DNA from 3 places in the Actinoallomurus vinaceus genome. Region 2 is predicted to be linked to each of the others. Evidence: riboswitches for the same ligand, from Rfam matches in the RefSeq annotation. Region 2 holds a riboswitch; each other region holds the start of a gene.
What was found. Region 2 has a riboswitch for cyclic di-AMP ahead of ABEA24_RS14915 (C40 family peptidase). Riboswitches for the same ligand answer to the same signal wherever they lie in the genome.

Region 1: linked by a shared signal. The riboswitch ahead of ABEA24_RS43555 (CHAP domain-containing protein) and the one ahead of ABEA24_RS14915 (C40 family peptidase) in region 2 are both predicted to bind cyclic di-AMP.
Region 3: linked by a shared signal. The riboswitch ahead of ABEA24_RS18885 (C40 family peptidase) and the one ahead of ABEA24_RS14915 (C40 family peptidase) in region 2 are both predicted to bind cyclic di-AMP.

What each region holds. Positions count from the first base shown of each region.
Region 1 is NZ_BAABHK010000018.1:109,351-114,846, forward strand. Features, by position in the region: gene ABEA24_RS43550 (LuxR C-terminal-related transcriptional regulator) at 1-600, shown strand, start outside; cyclic di-AMP (ydaO/yuaA leader) riboswitch at 994-1,136, shown strand; gene ABEA24_RS43555 (CHAP domain-containing protein) at 1,148-1,903, shown strand; gene ABEA24_RS43560 (serine/threonine-protein kinase) at 2,071-3,798, opposite strand; gene ABEA24_RS43565 (TIGR03620 family F420-dependent LLM class oxidoreductase) at 4,020-4,901, shown strand; gene ABEA24_RS43570 (Orn/Lys/Arg family decarboxylase) at 5,117-5,496, shown strand, end outside.
Region 2 is NZ_BAABHK010000003.1:829,187-834,682, reverse strand. Features, by position in the region: gene ABEA24_RS14925 (C40 family peptidase) at 51-1,055, shown strand; gene ABEA24_RS14920 (C40 family peptidase) at 1,090-2,067, shown strand; cyclic di-AMP (ydaO/yuaA leader) riboswitch at 2,351-2,519, shown strand; gene ABEA24_RS14915 (C40 family peptidase) at 2,577-3,074, shown strand; gene ABEA24_RS14910 (basic secretory protein-like protein) at 3,158-4,498, shown strand; gene ABEA24_RS14905 (M48 family metallopeptidase) at 4,545-5,496, shown strand, end outside.
Region 3 is NZ_BAABHK010000005.1:26,646-32,141, forward strand. Features, by position in the region: gene ABEA24_RS18875 (tetratricopeptide repeat protein) at 1-1,321, opposite strand, end outside; gene ABEA24_RS18880 (class II 3-deoxy-7-phosphoheptulonate synthase) at 1,507-2,838, shown strand; gene ABEA24_RS18885 (C40 family peptidase) at 2,991-4,127, opposite strand; cyclic di-AMP (ydaO/yuaA leader) riboswitch at 4,132-4,326, opposite strand; gene ABEA24_RS18890 (CHAP domain-containing protein) at 4,529-5,496, opposite strand, start outside.

The DNA.
Region 1 (5,496 bases), on a different contig from region 2:
GCGCCGTGGCTCGTACGGACGGCGCTCGCCCTCGGCGACCGGGCCCACGCTGAGCGGGTGGTCGCGGCGATGGACCGGCTGGCCGCGGACCACCCTGTCTTCGCCGACGTCGGTGTCACCGCGACGCACGCGCGCGGCCTGCTCGACCGTGATCGGGCCGCCCTGCGGCGCGCCGCCGAACGATACGCCGACCCGTGGGCGCGCGCCTCGGCGGCGGAGGATCTGGGAGGCCTGCTCGCGGCGGACGGCCCCGGGACACGCCGGGAGGCCATCGGCGGCCTGGACGCCGCGCTGGCGGGCTATTCGGCCCTCGGAGCGGTGCGCGACGCCGCTCGGGTCCGCCGCCGGCTCAGGCGGCTGGGCATCCGGCGCCGGCACTGGAGCCGGGCCGACCGGCCCGTCTCCGGCTGGGCCAGCCTCACCGACACCGAACGCCGTGTCGCCGAGCTCGTCGCCCAGGGCCTCACCAACCGCGAGGTCGCCGATCAGCTGTTCATGAGCGCGCACACCGTCGCCTTCCACCTGCGCCACATCTTCCGCAAGCTCGAGGTGGCCTCCCGCGTCCAGCTGACCCGGCTCGCGGTGGAGGTCGGCGACTGATCGCGGGAGAACACTGGCCTCTCCCGTCACATCAGCATCATTCAGCGACAAATGGCCTTTCTAATCTCATTAGGCGAAATAGTCGCAAGATGCACACCAGTTGTGTTCTGCGAGGCTTCGTAGCGCCAGTCTCGGCGATTAAGTGACCCAGATCACATAATTGCCTAGTGTTATGCGCGTGTTTTGTCCTGCTATGTTCCTATAACTCTCGCGGCGCCTCGTATGCGTCGCCCGCATATCCGCCGGCGATGGCCAATCCGTCGTCCCAGGCGATAGCGCGTTTGCGAAGACGCGTGCCCGGGGCGCGCTCGACCGAGCCGGTTCATCTCCAAACCGCGCGCCGCCATCACAATGGCGGCCATTCCCCCATCCTCTTTTGACGCCGTCCGTCGTACGGGCGGCCCGCTGAATCCGCGCCCCCCGCGGAACCGGGGACCCACAGAAGTCCCGGGGTGAATCGGCACGTCCCCTCGTGCCGTAGGGCAGCTTCCCGCCCGAACCCGTCAGCTAACCCGGTAAGCGGAATGGAAGCCAAGGAGTTCCCCCGGTGCCCTGTGTCCCCCGACCCGAGAAGACGCCGTCCGCGGTCCGTCTCATTCCTGCCTTCGCCGGCATCGCAACAGGCGGTGCGGCCGCGATCATTTTGACCGCGGCCGGGCCGGCCGAGGCGTCACCCACCGTTGCTCTTCCCCACCATGCCGTGGGCGCCTCGGCCGCGATCCCGTTCCCCCCGGCGAGCCAGGCCAAGCAGTGGCCCATTCCCGGCCGGGGACTGGACGCCAGGCCCATTAAGAAACCGAAGGAGAATCGTCCGCAGAAGGTGCCGACCGCCGCCGACGCGCTGAAGCTGGCCCTCTCCCAGGTCGGCACGACGGAGACCGCCGCCGGCGGCACCAAGTTCAACCAGTGGTTCATGTCCTCGCCGTTCGCCAAGAGGGGCGTCCAGCGGGACGGCGGGTCGATCGGCGACTACGCCAACGCGAGTTGGTGCGACATGTTCGTCACCTGGGTGGGCGCGCAGGTGGGCGTCAAGGGAATCGGCGGCGACGCCTTCACCCCGGAGCACGCCCGGTGGTTCCAGCAGCAGCATCGCTGGGGAAGCGCTCCCAAACCCGGCGCGGTCGTGTTCTTCGCCTGGAACGGCGGCCACGGCATCGACGACATCGACCACGTCGGCCTGGTCGTCAAGGACAACCACAACGGCACCATCCAGACCGTCGAGGGCAACACCGACGACGCCGTGCGGATCCGTACCCGCAGCACCGACCAGGTCGTCGGCTACGGCTATCCCCAGTACGGCTGACGACCGCGGCCTCCCCGCGCCGACGCCGGACCCTCTGACGTCCGGCGTCGGCGCGATCGGCCCGGCCGAGCGTCCCTTCGGGGACGCGATCCATGCGGGTCGGCCTCGTCCACGGGGTGTTCGGCCGCGTCACGGCGAGCGATGCCGGTGATCACCGGACTCGGTGATCACGACCTGGAGGTGTCCGGGCGCCAAACGTCGGCCGAGTCGGCTTCCAACAGGGAGTCAGGTGGAGGTTCCCAGACCGGTCCGGCGTAGTGGGCGATCGCCTTCTCAACGATTTTCGGGGGGGTGCCGAACTCGTCAATGCGGCCCACAGGGACCCAGCCATTTCCTGGACCTTCTTCGGCGTTCTTAGGCGGGCTCCAATGCGGGTTCGGGTAGACGTAGATATAGGCTTCGCCATCCTCGTGTCTCATGATGGTCACCTTGGCCACGTCGTCCCACTCGTAGGCGTGGCGTTCTTCGCCGACGGTGACGTCCAAGCCGGACGCGGTGATCACCAGTCTGCGTGCGCTCCCCCGCAATGCCTCATACATGAGGAAGACCCCCAACAGCCCAAAAATTGCGCCGACTACTATCAGAAACCAGACTGGGCGGGGAGAACGAATGACACCCCCATACCATCCGAAGCAGCACAGGACTACGCCGCCGAGCCCCGAAAAGAAGCTGCCAGCGTCGTTCCGCAGAGTCGTCTGGTAGACGACGCCGGGCGTCACGACCCGTGCGGGCTTGGCCGCGCCCGCCACGTCAACTGTGCCCCACGCCTGGCACGCCCCGCAGCGCCCGACCCACTTGGACGTCTGCCAGCCGCACTCGGCGCAGCGGTACGCCTGCTTCACGCTCTTCGCGCCGCCGTCGAACGGGGTGTGAGATGGGGTGCGCGGGCCGCCGGTGGGTGGTTCGCTCGCGGGTGCCAGACGTGTGGCGACCATGGTCTGGAGGTCGCCGGGAAGCCACGGGCCAGGTTCGCCCCCATCCGACAACAGGCCGATGAGGGCGGCGGGTGTCGGACGGCCGGCCGGGTCTTTGGCCAGGCATGCGTGCACCACGTCGGCCAGGCCGCCGTCGAGGCCGGTCAGATCGGGGTCCTGGTGGACGATCCGGTAGTTGAGCGCCTCGACCGGCCCCTCGCCGAACGGCCGCACCCCGGCCGCGTGGGCCAGCACCAGGCCGAGAGCGAACACGTCGCAGGCCGGCGTGAGCGGCTGACCGGTCAGCAGTTCCGGGGACATGAACCCGGGCGTGCCGACGCGGGCGGTGGCTCCGGAGGCGTCGACGGCGCGGGCGATCCCGAAGTCGATGACCCGGGGCCCGTCGGCGGCGAGCAGGATATTGGACGGTTTCAGGTCCCGGTGGATCAGTCCCTCCTTGTGGATGGCCTTCAACGCGTCCGCCAGCCCCGCGCCCAGGGTGCGGAGCGTCACCGCCGGGAGCGGGCCGTGTTCGGCGAGCGCCTCGGCGAGGGAGGGGCCTGCCACATACGCGGTGACCATCCACGGCCGGTCCGCGTCCGGGTCGGCGTCCACCACCGGCGCGGTGTGGAAACCGCCGACGGTGCGGGCCGCCTCCACCTCCCGCTTGAAGCGGCGCCGGAACTCGCCGTCGGCGGCGTACACCGGATGGACCAGCTTGACCGCGACCGGCCGGCCACCGGGAGAGCGACCGAAGAACACCTCTCCCATTCCACCCGCACCCAGCCGCGCCGACAGCACATGGTCACCGACCCTGGCCGGGTCACCCGGCCGCAACGGATCCATCGGCATTACCGCGACCTCGCAGCGGACACCGGCAGAGCGTGGAGGCACGGAACGGGCATGCCCCGAATTTAGCAAACAAAGATGTCTCTTTGAAGATTCAGTCGCGAGCCGACAGAGCCACCCGGCGCCGACCATCGTGACCAGGTTCCAACCGACGCGATCGACCTTGTGTCAGGTCTATTGAGACAACGGCCGAACACGCCAGACCAACGGAGACCGCGTCAGCTCAACCGAGCCGGGACAGCGCGTCACGGATCTCACACTCGGTGGGCGGTGGAGTGCGATTTGCGCCTCATATCGTAATTCTGCGATAGTTCGATGCGTTCTGATCGGTGGCGTGAACGAAGGAGAGTGCGATGGGCGGCGTCGACGGCCTGGATCTCGGGAGGTTCGGGGTCTACACCTTCGACTTCGAGCACCGGTCGGCCGCGCGGATGCGCGAGTCGATCCAGGAGCTCGAGGAGCAGGGATGGCAGGCGTTCTGGTTCCCCGAACTCCTCGGGCGGGATGCGCTCACCCACGCGGCCTACCTGCTCTCCTGCACCGAGCGGATCCGCGTCGTCAACAGCATCGCCCAGATCTGGTCGCGCGGGGCCCGGTGGGCGTACGGCGCCGCTCTCCTCCTCGCCGACGCGTACCCCGACCGGCACGTGCTCGGACTGGGATTCGGCGGCGAGCCGCGGCCGGGGGTCAAGCCCCTCGCGGCCATGGTCGAGTACCTCGACGAGATGGACGCCGTCGAGACGCCCAACCCCGTCCCGCAGGCCCCGATCCGCCGCATCCTGGCCGCGTACGGGCCCAAGATGCTCGAACTGGCCCGCGACCGCGCCGCCGGCGCCCAGACCTACCACGTCAACGTGGCGCACACCGCGCAGGCCCGGGAGATCCTCGGACCGGACGCGTTCCTGGCGGTCGAGCACGCGGTGCTGTTCGAGTCCGACCCCGGCAAGGCCCGCGCGATCGCCCGTGAGCACCTGCACCCCTACCTGACCACCCCGTACAACGTCGCGAAGTTCCGCCGGCTGGGCTACTCGGAGGAGGAGATCGCCGGCGGCGGCAGCGACCGCATCGTCGACGACCTCGTCTTCTGGGGCGACCTGGACGCCATCGCCGAGAAGCTCCACGCCCACATCGACGCCGGCGCCGACCATGTCGCCGTGCAGGTGATCGGGGTCGAGCCGGGCCGGTCCGCGATGCCGCAGTGGCGGATGCTCGGCGACGCGCTCCTGCCCCGCTGACGGCGGCAGCCTGACCCACAGGGGGCTCACCACAGGGGGCTCACCTCCGGGGGCGAATGCACTGGCGCGACAGTCACTCTCAGGTATCTGACGGACACTATCCGTCAACCGTCGATACTGTTACGTTTCGCATTGCCTCGGCTACAAGACGTGGCCGTCGGCCGGTGTGTCACGGCACCGGCCGGCGTTCCCCCCGGCGTCGTGGAGGTCCTGCCATGGAGCGAATGATTCTCGTCGCCGTCGACGAGCGACCCGACGCGGACTCGGCGATCGCCGAGCAGCTGCGCCGCCTACGTACGGCGATGGACGAGCATGACCTGCAGGTCCGCTGGACGCACCGGAGCGCCGACGCGCTGGCGGTGATCCGCTCGGACGCGACGCTGACGGCGGTGCTGGCGACGTGGGACGCCCCCGGCGCGGAGGAGATCATGGAGGCGGTGACCAGCCGGTTCCACCGGCTGCCGGTCTTCCTGCTGACCGCCGAGCACGAGCCGCGCGACGTCCCGCTGTGGGTGTACGAGGTGATCCAGGGCTACGTCTTCCCGCTGGAGGACACCCCCGACTTCATCGCCGGGCGCATCGCGCACGCGGCCGA
Region 2 (5,496 bases):
CAATCGTGGCAACACAGCGCAGTGCCGACGGCTCAGCCGTCGGATGGTCGGTGAGCGGCGGCATCAGCGGTCGTGTGCTGGCCACCCTGTGCATCGCCGCCTCAGCGGCCCTGGCTTTGCCCGCCGGCACGGCGGACGCGAAGCCGAAGGAGACGCTGAGCCAGGCGAAGGCCAAGCTGACCAAGCTGAACTCTCAGGTCGATCACCAGGACAACGTCTACAACAAGGCCAAGTCCCAGTGGGAGGCCGCGGACAAGCGGCTGAAGGCGCTGAACTCCTCGGTGAAGCAGCAGCGCCAGTCCTGGGCGGACCTGCGGGTCCGCGTCGCGCAGATGGCCGCGTCGGCGTACAAGGACGGTTCGAACGGTGCGGACATCCCGACCTTGGTGTCGGCCAAGGATCCGCAGACCGTGCTCGACCAGATGTCGGCGTTCGCGCAGGTGTCGAAGAACCGCTCCACCGAGCTCACCCAGTTCCTGAACGCCGCACAGCTGCTGCAGCGGCAGGAGGCGCAGGCCAAGCAGGCCGCCACCGACCTGGCGCAGAAGAAGAACGCGGCCCTCGCCGAGAAGAAGAAGATCGAGAAGTCGATCGAGCAGCAGAAGGCGCTGATCAAGAAGCTGGGTCCTGCGGCCGACACCGGCGGCGGTGACGACGGCGGCCCCGTGTCGAGCAGCTGCGGCAGCTACAGCGGGTCGGCGACCGGCAAGGCGCGCACCGTGCTCGTGTGGGCCTACAGCAAGTGCGGCATCCCGTACCTCTACGGCGGCACCGGCCCGCGCTACGACTGCTCGGGCCTCACGATGAAGGCCTACGCGGCCGCCGGGGTGAGCATCCCCCGCGTCGTCCCCGACCAGTACAACGCGACCAGCCGGGTCTCGCGGGCCAACCTGTCGCCCGGCGACCTGGTGTTCTTCGACAACCTGGGGCACGTCGGCATCTACGTCGGCGGCGGCAAGTTCATCCACTCGCCGCACACCGGGTCGTTCGTGAAGATCGACAGCCTGAGCAACCCCTGGTACAGCTCGCACTACGTCGGTGCGGGCGCGCTCTAGGAACACGATCATCATGGCCAAGGAGCGTACGATCATGTCCAGGACCGGTCGCTGGTCCGTCACGACGGCCGGGCTCATCGCCGTCGCGGGGCTGTCCCTGCCCGCCGTTCCGGCGCACGCCGACCCGGGCAACTCGCTGAGCGCGGCGAAGAAGTCGCTCGCGAAGCTCAACGACCAGGTCGACCAGCTCGGCAACCAGTACCAGAAGACGAAGGCCGACTACAAGGCCGCCCAGGGCCGGGTCAACGCCCTGGCCAAGTCGGTGCAGGCCGAGCGCCAGACGTTCCAGGCGCTCCGGCTGCGGGTCGCCCAGCTGGCCGCCGACGCCTACAAGACCGGGGACAACGGCTCGATCCCCGCCCTGGTCGGCTCGAAGGACCCGGACGCCGTGCTCTCGCAGATGTCGGCGTTCACGCAGATCGCGCACAACCGCACCGCCGAGTTCCAGCAGTACCTCGCCTCGGCTCAGCGGCTGGAGCGCGAGCAGGCGCTGCGCGTGCAGGCGGCCGAGCAGCTCAAGGCGAAGAAGGCCCAGCTCGAGCAGCAGCGCAAGCAGGCCAACGCGGCCCTCAGCAAGCAGCTGAAGCTGATCCACAAGCTCGGCGGCAACATCGACCCGGGCAGTTCGAAGGAGAACTGCTCGATCCTGGCCACGGGCAAGGCGGAGATCGTCCTGAAGTTCGCCTGCGCCCAGCTCGGCAAGTCGTACGTCTTCGGCGGCGCGGGCCCGAACGTCTGGGACTGCTCCGGGATCACGATGGTGGCGTTCGCCAAGGTCGGCATCAAGCTCAACCACTGGGTGCCGGACCAGTACGACGCCAGCAAGCGGGTGTCCAAGGCCGACCTGCAGCCCGGCGACCTGGTCTTCTTCCACGACCTCGGGCACATGGGGATCTACGTCGGCAACGGCAAGTTCCTCCACGCCCCGCACACCGGCGACGTCGTCAAGATCTCCAACCTGAGCGACGCCTGGTACTCCTCCACCTGGGTGGGCGGCGGCCGCCTGCTCTGAGGACCGCCGACAACTTAACAGCGACGTGGGCGGGCCGGGCAGAGACTCCCGGCCGGTTCGACCGAGGCACGGAGAGCATCCGGCCCGCCTGTCACGTCATCTCGATCTTCCGCACCGGGCCACGGTGCGGGGTGTCATCGGCGCACGCCATGCGCCGCTCTACCGGAAGGGTCTCCGCCGACGGCGGCGCTATGGGACAGCGCCCTGATGGCGGGCCGGTTCCGGTTTGTCAGAAATGCAGAGAAAACGGTCATCACTGACGTGGTCCAACGGGGGCCACGGGTGGCCGTTAACGCCTAATCCGCGGGCACGCGGAACCGGGGACCCAACCGCGCGTGAGCGCGGCTTTCACGGGGGTGAATCGGGGCGCCTGTTCTCCCGCAGGCATGCCGTAGGGCGGCTTCCACGTCCGAACCCGACAGCTAACCCGGTAGGCGTAGTGGAAGGAGAGACCCCTGTCTCGCAACCCCTCGACCGCTTCGTCCCTGCGCCTTCGCCTCGCCGGAGGCATGGTGGCCGCGGGTGCGGTCCTCGCACCCGTCGCCCTGACGGTCCCCGCGGCCCACGCCGCGACCCCCCAAGCGGCCGTCGTCAAGGCGCAGAAGAAGCACAAGTCCTGGAGCGAGCGTCACAAGGTCGGTCTGAAGGCGGTCTCCGTCGCGCGTAAGCAGATCGGCAAGTGGTACCGCTACGGGGGCGCCGGCCCCAGGACCTTCGACTGCTCCGGTCTGGTGCAGTTCTCCTACCGCAAGGCGGGCATCCGCCTGCCGCGCACCGCGGGCCAGCAGCACCGGCACATCAAGCGGCACGTGCGGTGGCAGAACCTCGCGGTCGGTGACCTGGTGTACTTCAACGGCAACAACCACACCGGGATCATCTCCAAGGTGAAGGGCCACAAGGTCTGGATGATCCACGCGTCGCACACCGGCACGCAGATCAAGCAGGTCCGGATCGACAACAACAGCTACTACCGCAGTGAGTTCTACGGCGCGGCGCGTCCGTACTGAGCCGGCCCAACCGGTTCGATCCGCCGGGGTCGCCCATGTGGGCGGCCCCGGCTTTCTCAGCTTCGCCCGCTACCATCACGCGCATGTCGTCGGCAGGCTCCGGGCAGTCACGGGTCGCCGCGCTGGCCGGGGTCGCGATCGTGTTGCACCTGGTCACCGCGGTCGGCTACGTCGCGCTGCACCACGGGGCCGGCCGTACGGCCGCGTCGCTGCGCAGCGCCACGGCGGCGCCCGTGCCCAGCACGGCCACGGTGACGGCCATCCTGCAGCGCCGCTCCCGCGCGGTCCTCGCCCATGACCGCGCGGCCTTCCTCGCCACCGTCGATCCGTCGGCCCAGGCGTTCCGCGCCGGGCAGGAGACGTTGTTCGACAACCTGACGAAGATCCCCCTGGCGACCTGGCGTGAGTCGCTCGCGGACACCCGCGCCGCGGCCGCCGCCGACGACGGCTGGACGGCCCGGCTGACGCTCACCTACCGGCTGCGCGGTTTCGACGCGGCCGACGTCGCCTACACCCAGTACCTCACCTTCGGCCGGCGCAAGGACGCGGGCTGGTTCGTGTCCGGCGACGGGTCCACGCACGGCCTGCGCGACGACCCGCAGATCTGGGACGGCGGCGGCCTCACCGTGATCCACGGCCGGCGCAGCCTCGTCATCGGCGAGGACGGCGCCGCGGTCGGGGACGGCACCGGCACCGCCGACGCGTCGGAGACGCGGACGGCCGAGCTGCGCGACATCGCCCGCCGGCTGGACACCGGCGTCGGCCTGGTCTCCGACGTCGTCGGCGACCGCTGGTCACGCGAGGTCGTCGCCCTCGCGCCGGCGACGGAGCAGGAGGCCGAAGAGCTCGTCGGCGACGTCCGGAACCTCGGCGACATCGCCGCGCTCGCCACCGTCAGCGGCGCGGCGGGCGACCCGGAGCACGGCGCGGACCGCGTCATCATCACCCCCACGGCGTTCGACCGTCTGAACGGACTGGGGCGGCACGTCGTGCTCACCCACGAGCTCGTGCACGTGGCGATGGGCGGCGCCCGCGACAGCCGCACTCCCATGTGGCTGATCGAAGGACTCGCCGACTACGTCGGCTACAAGAAGGCGGGTGTCTCGACGCGGGCGGCGGCGCGCGAGCTCGCCGCACAACTGGCCTCCGGCGACGTGCCGGCCGCGCCTCCGGGCCGGAGCGCGTTCAGCGGCTCGGGCGAGCGCCTGTCCGCCGCGTACGAGGAGGCGTGGCTGGCCTGCCGCATGATCGCGGAACGCTATGGTGAGGGTCGGCTGGTGCGGTTGTACCGGACCGCCGCGTCGGAGCCGGGCGACGCGGGGGACCCGCGGATCGAGGACCGCGCCCTGCGGTCCGTGCTCGGCATCGGTTCCAGCGAGTTCGCCGCGCAGTGGCGGGCCTACCTGCGCAAGGAGCTCACGTGACAGCGCCGAACGGCATGCGGCCCACCGCCCCGCGCGAGGAGCTCACGTGACGGCGCCGGGCGGCGCGGAGCGCACGGCGCCACCCGCCACCGCGTCCGACCGCGAGCCCGGCCGCGGACGGCCGTCGAGGGGGTCCCGGCAGGCCGCCGCCGTCGCCGCCGCGGTGCTCGGCGCGCTGCTGGTCGCCGTGGCCGCGATGGTGACGCCCTGGCATCCGCTGCCCGGCGGCCGGATCGCCGCCGACCCGACGCTCGACTTCACCCGGGACCAGATCGCGCGCAGCGAGGCGTTCACCGCCGCGCTCGATCCCCCCGCGTACGCCTCGCTCGTCGCCGGCCTGGTCGTCGTCCTCGCCCTGGGCCTGACATCCTGGGGCGCCCGGCTGCTCGGCCTGGTCACCGGATCGCGCCGGTCCGCCGCGATGGGCGAGAGCGTCCCACTGTGGCGGCGGACCGTGCGGGTGGTCGCCGTCGCGGTCGTGCTGTCCGCGCTGACCCAGCTCATCGCGCTGCCCTTCACGGCGTGGTCGGAGTCCGTGCTGCGGCGGTATCACCTGTCGACCCAGAACTGGGGGTCCTGGCTCACCGACCAGCTGACGGGATTCGGGGTGAGCCTCGTCATCTGGACCGTGGCGCTCGTGGGTCTCCACCTGCTGATCCACCGCTTCCCCCGCCACTGGTGGGCGGCCGCGGCCGCGGGCGGCTTCCTGCTCGTCACCGCGGTCTCGTACGCCTACCCGGTGGTCGTCGAGCCGCTGTTCAACTCCTTCACCTCGATGCCCGCCGGTCCGCTGCGGACGGATCTGCTCCGGATGGCCCGCACCGACGGCGTGCCGGTCCGCGACGTGCTGGTCGCCGACGCGTCCAAGCGCACCACCACGCTGAACGCCTACGTCTCCGGGTTCGGATCGACCCGGCGGATCGTGGTCTACGACACCCTCCTCGTGTCGGAGTCGCCGAAGGAGGTCGAGGCCGTCGTCGCGCACGAGCTCGGCCACG
Region 3 (5,496 bases), on a different contig from region 2:
TGCGGATGAGGACGATCGGGGTCTGCTCGTCCTCGTTGCCGGCCGGGTTGTCGGACAGGACGTTCTCGACCCACTTGCGGTCGACGCCCTTGGACGCCCCGACGACCCACGCGCCGGTGAGGTGGTTGGCGTCGACGACGCAGACGTGGCAGCCGAGCGCCGCGGACAGGTCCTCCGACAGCTTGTCGGGGCGGCCCGGGCCGAACAGCAGGTGGTGGTCGTGCGGCGGGAGCGCCGCCGCCACGTCGTCGATCATGGCCGCGCCGGGCCCCGCGACACGGTAGAACCAGCCGCGCTTGCCCACCAGCTTGCCGGCCGCGCCCGCGGCGGCGCCGAGGAGGACCTTCGTACGGCCCGCCTCGAGGATCGCGCCCTGCATTCCGGCCGGGCTGTGCAGCGGGCCGATCTTGCCGACGAACTTGCTCAGCTGCTTGGCCATGCCCTCCGGCGTGATCATCTCCAGCGGGATCATGCGACCCTGGCCGGCCGACGCGGGGCTCTCCGACAGCGCGAGGATGTCGTCCGGCTGCAGCATGCCCTGCGTCGCCTCCTGAATGATCGGGAGGATGCCGGTGCGCAGCGTGATCATCTTGGTCTTGATCGGAATGCGGCGGGCGCCGACCGCGCGCTCGTCGACCGGCGGGATGTTCGGCGCCTTCTCCGGCGGCGTCTCGCCGAAGTGCTGGTGCAGCATCTGCCGGATCTGCTGGTTGCGCGGGTAGATCGACGCGCCGCGCTGCAGGATGTCGCGGGCCCCCGCCGGGTCGCCGGCCTCCATCCGGAGCGAGGCGAGAAGGGTGTAGTCCGAGGCGTACACCAGGTAGTCGGGGGCGAGCGCGATCAGCTCCGTCTGGTACTTCAGGGCGCGCGGCTTGTCACCGCGGTCCACCGCCCACTTCGACAGGCGCTTGAGCGCGTGCCGCCGCAGCTGGGAGTCGTTGACGACCGACTCGAGGATCGTCTCGGCGTCGTCCATCCATCCGCCGTCCTTGAGGACGTCGGCCAGCGTCAGGGCGTACCAGGGGATCGTGGGGTACTTCTCGCGCGCCTGCCGGATGATCTGGGACGCCCGGCCGTAGTCGCCACGCCACTTGAAGACCTCGGCCAGCGCCGCCGTCGCGAACCGCGTGTCACCGCCGGCCGCGATGGCCTGCTGGGCGATCTGCTCGGCCTTCCTGTCGTCACGCTCGTTGGTGAGGACCAGCCAGGACAGCAGGGACAGACCGTCACCGTCGAGATCCGCCCGCTTCTGCTCGAGGAGCTGCTGGGCCTCCTCCGGCTTGCGGAGCCAGATGTCATAGGCGCGGCTGTTCGTGCTCATTGTCAGAACCTCATGCGTCGTCGGCGATCTGCGGGATCGGCCCATCATCGCAGAGTTTCACGGCGACCGACGCGGTGCCCGCGTTCACCCTGGATCACCGTAGTGGGAGAGAGATGGACGAAGCAGGGGGGAATACGCAGGTTGTATGACCCGGGCTTGTCGGCCGCTCGATACCCTTGGGTCTCGTGGACCTCCTCGATTCATGGCGCGATCTTCCGGCCGCGCAGCAGCCCGACTGGCCCGACCCCGCCCGGCTCCGCGACGTCGCGGGCCAGCTGTCCAAGCTCCCGCCGCTGGTGTTCGCGGGCGAGTGCGACCAGCTCAAGGCGCACCTGGCCGCCGTGGCGCGCGGTGAGGCGTTCGTGCTGCAGGGCGGCGACTGCGCCGAGACGTTCTCCGGCGCGACCGCCGACGACGTGCGCAACAAGCTGAAGACCCTGCTGCAGATGGCCGTCGTGCTGACCTACGCCGGGAGCGTCCCGGTCGTCAAGATCGGCCGGATGGCGGGCCAGTTCGCCAAGCCGCGTTCCAAGCCGCTCGAGGTCCGCGACGGCGTCGAGCTGCCCGCCTACCGGGGCGACATGGTCAACGGGTTCGACTTCACCCCCGAGGCCCGGGTGCCGGACCCCGAGCGCCTGCTGCGCGCCTACCACGCCGCGGCCGTGACGCTGAACCTCACCCGCGCCTTCACCCAGGGCGGCTACGCCGACCTGCGCCAGGTCCACGCCTGGAACCACGACTTCGTCGCGGAGAGCCCCGCCGGCCAGCGGTACGAACGGCTGGCCGGGGAGATCGACCGTGCCCTGGCGTTCATGCACGCCTGCGGAGCGGACCCGGAGGAGTTCCACCGGGTCGAGGTCTACTCCAGCCACGAAGCGCTCCTGCTGGACTACGAACGCGCCCTGACCCGCATCGACTCGCGGTCCGGCCTGCCGTACGACGTCTCCGCGCACTTCCTGTGGATCGGCGAGCGCACCCGGCAGCTCGACGGCGCGCACGTGGACTTCATGCGGCGCATCCGCAACCCGATCGGCGTGAAGCTCGGGCCGACCACGACCGCCGAGGACGCCCTCGCGCTCATCGACCGGCTCGATCCCGACCGGGAGCCCGGACGGCTCACGTTCGTCACCCGCATGGGCGCCGGGCGGATCCGCGACAACCTCCCCACCCTGGTGGAGAAGGTCACCGCGAGCGGCGCCCAGGTCGCCTGGATCTGCGACCCGATGCACGGCAACACCTTCGAGGCGGAGAGCGGGTACAAGACCCGCCGGTTCGACGACGTGGTGGACGAGGTCGCCGGCTTCTTCGAGGTGCACCGGGCGCTCGGCACCCACCCGGGCGGCGTGCACATCGAGTTCACCGGCGACGACGTCACCGAGTGCGTCGGTGGCGGCCACGACATCGTCGAGGACGACCTGCACCAGCGGTACGAGACCGCCTGCGACCCCCGGCTCAACCGCGGCCAGGCGCTCGACCTGGCCTTCATGGTCGCCGAGATGTACCGCATCGGGAAGTGACCGCCGGGGACGCCCCTGCGTCCGTACGGGCCGCCGAGACGTCCCGCGTCGGGAAGTGATCGCCGGGGACGTCCCTGCCCTGGTCTGTACGGCCGCCGGGACGTCCCGCTTCGGGGAGTGATCCGAACGACCCGTCCGGGGTCCGGCGGCCGTCACACGACGCGTACGGCGCCGGCGAACGGGCGGGTCGACAGGTCGGCGACGCGGACGTGGTCGCCGGTGTGCGGCGCGTGGACGAACTTCCCGTCGCCGATGTACATCCCCATGTGGTGGATGTCGGTGTAGAAGAACACCAGGTCGCCGGGTTCGAGCTGGTCCCGGGAGACGTGCACGCCGGCGTTCCACTGGTCGCCGCCGTAGTGCGGCAGATTGACGCCGACCTGCTTGTAGGCCCACATGGTCAGGCCCGAGCAGTCGAACCCCCGGCCGGCCGCCGCGCCACCCCACACGTACGGCACGCCGAGCTGCGACAGCGCGGCCCGTACGGCACCGACGGCCTTGCCGGGTCCGCCGGGGATGGGAGGCACCGTCTCGCCCTTGCCGGCGCGCTCGACGGCGTCGCGCAGCAGCGGCCTGCGGACCTTCTCCAGGTCGTGCCGGATGACCGTCCGCTGCCTGGCGAGCCGGCCCCTGAGCCGGGCCGCCTCCGCGGCGCGCTCCCGGGCGTCCTGGCAGGTCCACTGGGCGTTCTGGATGGCCTGGGTGAGCTGCCGGATCTCGGTGTCGTCCTGCTGCGTGAAGTAGTGCAGGGTCGCGGCCCGGTCGAGGACGGCGCGCGGGTCGGAGGCGGCGAGGAGGCTGGGGGAGTCGTCGTTGCCGCCGCTCATGTAACGCGTCGCCACGAACCGGCCGACCTTGCGCTGGATGGCCTTGAGCGCCTGCGCCGCCCGGGCCGAGGTCTGGCCGGCGACGACGGCCGCCCGCTGGGCCTGCTCCAGGCGTACCTTGAGGCCGTTGTACTGCTCGGTGAGCTGCTCCAGCTGGTTGTTCAGCTGGTCGGCGCGCTGCCGGAGCGCGTCGATCCCGGGACCGGGCCGGGCGGTGTCCGCCAGCGCGGGCGATGCGAGCCCGGCGACGACGAGCGCCAAGGCCACGGCGGCCGTACGGCGGGCGGTGGCCTTCGGCGGGTGGTGGGCGCCCTGTGTGAGGGCTATGGCGGCCGTACGGTGTGCCGTGGCCTTCGGCGGGTGGTGAGGGTCGTGTGTGAAGGTCACGGTGGCCGTGCGGCGAGCCGTGCCCTTCCCGGGATGATGGGGATCGCGGCTGCCCGCAGGGTGCGATGACGCCATCCAGTGCTCCTCTCCTCAGGCCGCCTACCGGGTTAGCTGACGGGTTCGGACGGAAGAGAAGCCCTACCGCGCACCGTCGGCGACGGGCGCGGATTCACCCCGGATGCGAAGGCAGGGAGGTGCCCCATGGCTTCGCGAGTGGGTCCCCGGTTCCCCGGCGCGCCGGCTGACGCGACGGGCGATTCGGCGGTCCGGCCGTCTCTCGGCCGGTGACGACTCGCTGGAGATTAACGGATAGTGACGAGGCCGCCAACGAGAACATGCGGAGATGGCCCGGGGGATCGGAGGATGGTCACTCCGGGTGATGTGGGGGCTGGTCCTTTGCGCCTACACGCACACGGTCCCCGCCCCCTCCGGATCGGGAGGAAACGGGGACCGGCGTGACGTTCGGACGCGCTCGCTCAGGAGAGGACGGACTCGGACTCGGCCTCGGAGCTGTTCTGGGCCACCGCAGCGTGCAGGGTGTTCCAGAACGCCAGCTCGACGTCCTCCTCCAGCTCGGAGATCTTGCCCCAGAACTCCTTGTCCTCGGCCTTGGCGGCGGCCTCGGCGGACAGGACGGGCATGACCATGGTGCCGGCGTCGGCGGCATCCAGGTCGGCCACGCTGACCTCGGCGGGCAGCTCGACCGGCGTGCGGTGGTGCTTGCCGCGCTTGCGGACCCGGACGTTCGGCGCCGAGACGGGCACCTTGACCTTCGACTTGCCGACGGCCAGGGCCACCGTGCCGAACAGGACGACGGCGAGCAGCCCGGTGAGGGCGGCCTGCTGGTCCGGCAGGGAGGTCGGCGCGGGCGCCGGGTCGTGCGACGCGATCGTGTGCGTGTCGACCTTCGCCACGGGATCCTGGCCGATCTCCTTGACGGCGGGCGTCGGAGCGGCGTGCTTGGGAGCGTACTTCTCGTTCTGCGCCGTCTGCTGGGCGGTCTGCGCGGGGGCCGACTTCACCTTCACCTTGGAGGGGTAGCCGAAGCCGACGACCTGGCTGATGTCCCGGGTGGCGCGCAGCAGCGCGTTGTTGTGGTTGGCCTCGATCGTGTGCAGCGTGTGGCCGTCGACCCGCTCGACGATGCCGACGTGCTCGATGTCGCCGATGCTCTTGCCGCCCGACCAGGAGAAGAAGACGATCGCGCCGGGCTCGGCCTTGTGGCCCCAGGCGTCGTGCTTCTTGAACCAGTTGGCGTGGTCGGGAGTGGAGGCGAACTGCCCGGTCCAGTCCTCGACGCCGGCCTTGTTGGCCGCCCACGCGAGGAACATGTCGCACCAAGGAGCGTCCGTGTAGGAGGAGTCCTTGTCGACATGCTTGCCGTACCAGTCGCCGAATTTCGTGTAACCGCTGGCTTTCTCGTGGTAGCCGAGCTGGCCTTTGG